Regions from separate parts of the Micromonospora sp. NPDC005324 genome, predicted to be linked through region 2. Evidence: riboswitches for the same ligand, from Rfam matches in the RefSeq annotation. Region 2 holds a riboswitch; the other holds the start of a gene.
The links. A riboswitch is a leader RNA that binds a small molecule or an ion and turns the genes downstream of it on or off. The one in region 2 is predicted to bind cyclic di-AMP.
Positions count from the first base shown of each region.

Region 1: linked by a shared signal. The riboswitch ahead of ABZS40_RS15860 (hypothetical protein) and the one ahead of ABZS40_RS14805 (NlpC/P60 family protein) in region 2 are both predicted to bind cyclic di-AMP.

Region 1 covers NZ_JBEXGE010000013.1:21,216-24,680, reverse strand. Annotated here, with positions in the region: gene ABZS40_RS15865 (YibE/F family protein) at 193-1,563, shown strand; cyclic di-AMP (ydaO/yuaA leader) riboswitch at 1,730-1,860, shown strand; gene ABZS40_RS15860 (hypothetical protein) at 1,865-2,884, shown strand; gene ABZS40_RS15855 (carbonic anhydrase) at 2,940-3,465, opposite strand, start outside.
Region 2 covers NZ_JBEXGE010000011.1:184,508-187,972, forward strand. Annotated here, with positions in the region: gene dcd (dCTP deaminase) at 1-336, shown strand, start outside; gene ABZS40_RS14805 (NlpC/P60 family protein) at 413-1,453, opposite strand; cyclic di-AMP (ydaO/yuaA leader) riboswitch at 1,467-1,602, opposite strand; gene ABZS40_RS14810 (peptidoglycan recognition family protein) at 1,838-3,465, shown strand, end outside.

The DNA.
Region 1 (3,465 bases), on a different contig from region 2:
GCTGCACAGTCGGGCACCGGCGCCGCCACCTCGTGGCGTCGCCCCCGGCCGACCGGGCCGAGCACTGACCGTCCGTGATCAGGCGGTCGTCAGGCAGCGATCCGCGCCCGCCGTCCGCGGCGTTTCCACCGCAACGGTGAACCGCCCGGCCCGCTGACCCGTATCCCGCACCGGATCGTTGGGAGTCCCGCCTTGGCCGCCGACCACAGTCACCCCGCTCCGTCCGCCCCACCACGGGTGCGACGGATCCTCGTCGTGACTGTGGTACCCCTCTTCGTCGCCACAGTGCTGGCCGCGGTGCTGCTCTGGCCGCGCGGCGGGTCACCGCAGACCGATGGTGGTGCGGACGTGCCGCGCTACCCGGGGACGGTCACCCGGGTGGTGAGCGAGCCGTGCCCGCCGGTGCCGTCGGCCCCCGAGGGCACACCGAGAGTCGGCGACGGGCGGTGCGGCACTGTCGACGTCCTGGTGGACGACGGGCCGACCGCCGGCCAGCAGGTACGGACGCCGGTGCCCGACGGGCCCGGCGCACCCCGGGTCGAGGTCGGCGACGAGGTCATCCTGGTCGAACTGGCCGACCCGACCGATCCCACCACCAGCAACTGGAACATCGCCGAGCACCAACGCGGCACCCCGATGGTGTGGCTGGCGGTGATCTTCGCGGCCGCGATCGTCGCGTTCGGTCGGTGGCGAGGTCTGGCCGCGCTCGCCGGGCTGGCCGCCAGCTTCGCCATCCTGCTCACCTTCGTGCTTCCGGGCATCAGCGCCGGCGGGTCACCGCTGCTGGTGGCGGTGGTCGGCGCGGCCCTGATCATGTTCGTGGTGCTCTATCTGACCCACGGGGTCACCGCACAGACCTCGGTCGCGGTGCTCGGCACCCTGGGCAGCCTGGTGCTGACCGGCGTGCTCGCCACCATCGCCACGGCCGCGACCCACCTCACCGGCTTCGGCAGCGAGGACGCCACCACCCTGTCGATGTTCCAGGGCGACGTGGACCTGCACGGTCTGCTGCTCGCCGGGATCATCATCGGCTCGCTCGGGGTGCTCGACGACGTGACGGTCACCCAGGCGGCAACCGTCACCGAACTGGCGAACGCCAACCCCGGGCTGACCCGGTTGCAGCTGTACCGGGCGGCCACCCGGGTCGGCCGCGCGCACATCGCGTCCACTGTCAACACCATCGTGCTGGCGTACGCGGGCGCGTCACTGCCCCTGCTGCTCCTGCTCACCGCCGACGCGCGGCCGATCGGGCAGATCCTCACCAGTGAGTTCCTCGCGCAGGAGATCGTCCGCAGCGCGGTCGCCACCCTCGGCCTGATCGCCGCAGTGCCGCTGACCACCGGGCTGGCCGCGGTGGTGACCGCCGCCGGGCGTAGCGCTGCCACGGCGTCCACCGACGCTCCGGCGTCCCGGCCCCAGCCGGACCGCAGCGAGGCACTGGCCGCACTCATCTCACCGCGAACGGCCGGCACCGACGAGCCGGGCCAGAAGCGGGCCACACCCCCATCCGAGGCCACCGACCGGTGGCCGGAGTCGAACAGGAGCACGGATACGGCATGGTGACACTCCTCAGCGTGACCAGATCGGGCATCCACCCTGAGAACCGCGTCACTGGTCACTCAACGCTATGGCGAAATGACGCTTTTGGTCGGCATCCAGCCGTAGCTCACCTGGTCGACTCTCGGGTAACCTCGCTGCCGGTGACCGATGAAGGCGCGAAGCGGCGCCTGCGGTGCCACCGCCCAATCGCCAACCGGCGAGCCGGGGACCCAGGTACCTGGGGTGAATCCGCGTCAGCGGTAGGGGCCACTTCCGCCCCGAACCCGTCAGCTAACCCGGTCGGCGGTCGACGGAAGGGAACATTGTGACGGCACCCCTACGCCGCTGGTTGACACCCGTGGTGGCCGTGATCGCCGCACTGACAGTGCTCGCCGGGCCGCTCCCAGCGCACGCCGCCCCGACGACCCCCACACCCTCGGGGCACGAGGAGGACGGCGAGCCCAAGCTGCTCAACGACGTCATCGAGCAGGCCAACCGCGACTACTCCGCCGCAAAGTCCAAGCTGGACAAGTCCAAGAAGCGGCAGGGCGAGTTGGCCGCGGAGGTCAACCGGGCCAAGGCCGACCTGGACGCGTTGGCCCCGCAGGTCGGGCAGATCGCCGCCCAGGCGTACCGGACCGGCCGGATCGGCGCGGTCGCGATGCTGCTGGAGAGCGAAGCGCCCGACTCGTTCGTCCAGCGCGCCGGGATGCTCGACGAGATGAACATGGTCAACGAGAAGAAGCTCTCCGAGGTCAACGAGGTGAAGGCCCGCGCCGAGCAGGCCAAGCTGGCCCTCGACACCGAGGTCCGCGAGCAGCAGAAGCAGACCGCCCTGATGGCGAAGCGCAAGAGCGAGGCAGACAAGGCGCTCTCCCTCGTCGGCGGCAAGGGCTTCACCGGCGGCCTGGTGGATGCCACCTCCAAGGTCGCGAAGATCGGCCCGGGTCGCACGGCCGACGGTGACTGGAAGGCCCAGTCGTGCAGCGAGAACGACCCCACCACGTCCGGCTGCATCACACCGCGCACGCTGCACGCGTACAAGGAGGTCAAGGCGGCCGGCTTCAACCGGTTCGTCGGCTGCTACCGCCCCGGCGGGCCGTGGGAGCACCCGAAGGGCCGCGCCTGCGACTGGTCGCTACAGAAGAGCGGGTTCGCCCCGTGGCACAACAACGACACCCGGACGTACGGCAACAACGTCGCCGCGTTCCTCATCCGTAACGCAGACCGGCTCGGCATCTACTACGTGATCTGGAACCGGCAGATCTGGTTCCCGGCCACCGGCTGGAGTTCGTACAGCGGGCCGTCGAACCACACCGACCACGTTCACATGTCGCTGCTCTGACCTGCACGATCCCGTCGAGGGCCGTTCCGCGTGGCGCGGAGCGGCCCTCGTCGCGTCAGACGGTGGCAGCAGCGGCCGGGTCGGTCGACTCGGTGGATCCGGCCGGGGTCCCCAACGTCGCGAAGCCAGCGGGCACGGCGGCCACCGGGCGCACCGCTCCGGCAGCGAGTCGGTAGGACACCCCGACCACCGCGCACCGCCCCCGCGCCACCTCGTCGGCCAGCACCGGGGACTGCCCGAGCAACGTCTCGACGGTCTGGGCGATGTGGATGTCGACAATGCCGTCGATGTCGTCCACGCCCTCGGCCTCGGCCCGATGCAGGCTGGGCAGCACGGCGTCGACCACGGCGCGCAGATGGCCACTCGGTGCGGTACCGGTCGCGGCGGACTCCCGGGCGGCCTGCACCGCACCGCACGAGTCGTGGCCGAGCACCACCACCAGCGGGGTGCCGAGAACTGTCACCGCGTACTCGACGCTGCCGAGCACCTCAGGACCGGCGGTGTGCCCGGCGGTGCGAACCACGAACAGGTCGCCCAGACCCCGGTCGAAGATGATCTCGGCGGCCAGCCGTGAGTCGGAG
Region 2 (3,465 bases):
GCCTCGACGCTGGAGGTCATCTCGCTGGGTGACCAGCTCGCCGGCCGGCTGGAGGGCAAGAGCTCCCTGGGGCGGCTCGGGCTGCTCACGCACTCCACCGCCGGCTTCATCGACCCGGGCTTCTCCGGCCACGTGACGCTGGAACTCTCGAACGTCGCGAACCTGCCGATCACCCTGTGGCCGGGCATGAAGATCGGGCAGCTCTGCATCTTCCGGCTCTCCTCGCCGGCCGAGCACCCGTACGGCTCGGTGGTCTACGGCTCGCGTTACCAGGGCCAGCGGGGGCCGACGCCCAGCCGCGCCTGGCAGCACTGGCGCACCTGGCCAACCCGCTGAGGCCCACCACCCGCCAGAACACAGACGACGAGGGCCCGCCGCGACGGATCGCGACGGGCCCTTCGGTCACCCGGGGTCAGCCTGGGCGGCCGTAGCTGTGGATCGGGCCGTCGTCGACCTTCTTCATCTTGACCGGTTGACCGGCCTGCGAGGCGTGCACCACCCAGCCGCCGCCGACGTACATACCGACGTGGTGGATGTCGCTGTAGTAGAAGACCAGGTCGCCGGGGCGCAGGTCGCCCTTGCTGACGTTCTTCGTGACCCGGCTCTGCGCGGCGGCGTTGTGCGGCAGCGACACGCCGGCCTTCGCCCAGGCGGCCAACATCAGCCCGGAGCAGTCGTACGAGTTCGGGCCCTCGGCACCCCAGACGTAGGGCTTGCCGATCTGCGCGCAGGCGAACTTGACAGCGGTGCCCGCGGCGCCGCCGGGGTAGCTGCCCGGACAGGGCGCCGGGCGCAGCGGACCGCCGCCGCCGCTGCCGTACACCTTGAGGCGCAGCTTCTGCAGGCGGTCGATCTCGTCGTTGATCTGCTTCTTCTTCGCCGCCAGTTGAGCTTCGGTGCGGGTCAGCTGGGCCACCATCTCGTCCAGCGGCGCCTTCTGCGCGGCCAACTGGTCGCGCAGGTCGGCCACCTGGCGTACGTCCTTCTGCTGGTTGTGCGCGAAGCGGTCGAGCATTTCGAGCTGGCCGACGACCTCGCTGGGCGACCGGCTGCCCAGCACCGCGTTGACCGTCGAGACGTTCTCGCCCTTGTAGGCGCGGACGGCCAGGGCGCTGACCTTGTCCATCGCGGCGTCGACCTGGCGCTCCAGCGGAGTGATCCGGGCGGCCAGCGCGTCGGCCTGCTTGCGCTTCGCGGCGAGGTCGGTGCGGGTGGCGTTGTGCCGTTCGATGATTGGTTCGAGCTTGTTCCAGTCGGCGTCGATCTGGCGCTCGATCTCGGCGACGGACGGGTCGGCGTGGGCCGCCGTGGCACTGCCGGTCAGGACGACGGCGATGCCGGCCAGCGCGGCGAGAGCGGTGGTGAAGCGGGACCAGCGTGGGCGCGGCACGATCGACGCCGGGCCGGCTGATGCCGACCGCTCGGACGACGGCCGCGGGGCATGGAGTGCCACCGGGGTCTCGTACTCCTTCTTCCTGACCGCCTACCGGGTTAGCTGACGGGTTCGGGCGGGAAGTCGGCGCCCTACCGCAGTTGCTGCGGATTCACCCCGAGGGACCTGGGTCCCCGGTTCGTTCGGAAACGACTCGGCGGTGTCGGTCCGTTACCGCCCGGGCTGGGCGGAGCTGCTGTCGGGCCGACGAATGACCAGAGTAGAGACGCTTGTTACCGATCCGCAACCCGTGCGGCCGTGACACTCCGTACGGATTGGACGAGGTCACCGACCGTGTGTGAAGAATTCTTTCCGCATACTTCGATAGATGGAAAGGTATTGACGTAACCTCCCGGCCGGCGCGATGGTGACCTGACCTCACTCCGAGAGAATCTAGGGGGTTCGATGCACCATCCAACCCTGTCGACCGGCTGGCGCGCACTGCTCGCCGCCACCGTGGTCGCCGCCGCGACAACGGTGCCACTCTCCGTCGGCCCGGCCGTCGCCGCGCCCACCACCGACCGCCAGCAGCAGTACGCCGCCGCGGCCACCGAGTACGGCGTGCCGGCCGTCGTGCTGCTCGGCGTCTCCTACCTGGAGTCGCGCTGGGACACCAACGCCGGCACACCGAGCACCAGTGGCGGCTACGGCCCGATGCACCTGACCGACGCGCGGCACGTGGCCGCCCTACCCGGGCGGGGCCACCACGACGCCGGTGCCGAGGACCCACGCGGCGACGATTCCCGTCCCGCGCGGGTGCCCGCGCCCCGCCCGGTCGAGGCCCCCGCGCCGTCCACCGCCGCGTTGCAGACCGTGGACGCCGCGGCCACGCTGACCGGCGCCACCCCCGAGGCACTGCGCACCGACGCGGGCCTCAACATCCGGGGTGGGGCCGCGCTGCTGAGCGCGTACCAACGGGATCTGAGCGCGCCGGTCGGCGCGGACACCGACCCGGCGGCCTGGTACGGCGCGGTGGCCCGCTACTCGGGCGCGGACAGCGCCGACGCCGCGGCGGCCTTCGCCGACGAGGTCTTCACCACCATCGGCGCTGGCGAAGCCCGGGTGACCGACGACGGCCAGCGGATCACCCTGCCGGCCCGCGCGGTGCGGCCCGAGCGTGCCTGGCTGGACCGGCTGGGCCTGCGCCGGCTGGCCCGCCCCGACGGTGTGGAGTGCCCCCGCACCATCTCCTGCGAGTGGATCCCGGCGCCCTACGAGGCGTTTGGCGACGGGGACTACGGCAACCACGACCTCTCCGACCGACCCGCGCGGCAGAAGATCGAGTACATCGTCATCCACGACACCGAGGCGAGTTGGGCCACGACCCTGCAACTCGTCCAGGACCCGACCTACGTGAGCTGGCACTACTCGCTGCGCTCGGTCGACGGGCACATCGCCCAGCACGTGAAGACCACTGACGTCGGCTGGCACGCCGGCAACTGGTACGTCAACGCGAAGTCGATCGGGCTGGAGCACGAGGGCTTCGCGGCGCAGGGCACCTGGTACACCGAGGCGATGTACCGGGCCTCGGCGAAGCTGGTCCGGCACCTGGCGCTGCGGCTGGGCATCCCACTGGACCGTCAGCACATCATCGGCCACGACAACGTGCCCGGCACCGTCGCCTCGACAGTGCGGGGGATGCACTGGGATCCGGGCCCGTACTGGGACTGGACGCACTACTTCGACCTGCTGCACGCGCCTCGACTGGACACCGGCACCCCGGCCACCGGGCTGGTCCGGATCGACCCGGACTACGCCACCAACCAGCCGGCGTTCACCGGCTGCGTCACCGCAGGCGTGCCCTGCGCGCCGCGCGGCTCCTCCGCAGTGGTGCTGCGCAGCGCACCGTCCGCTGACGCGCCGCTGGTCAACGACATCGCGCTCCGCCCAGACGGCAGCCCGAACACGATGGTCGTGTCGGACCACGGGGCCCGGGCGTCCGCCGGGCAGACGTACGCGCTGGCCGGACGACAGGGCGACTGGACGGCGATCTGGTACCTCGGGCAGCGGGCCTGGTTCCACAACCCAACCTC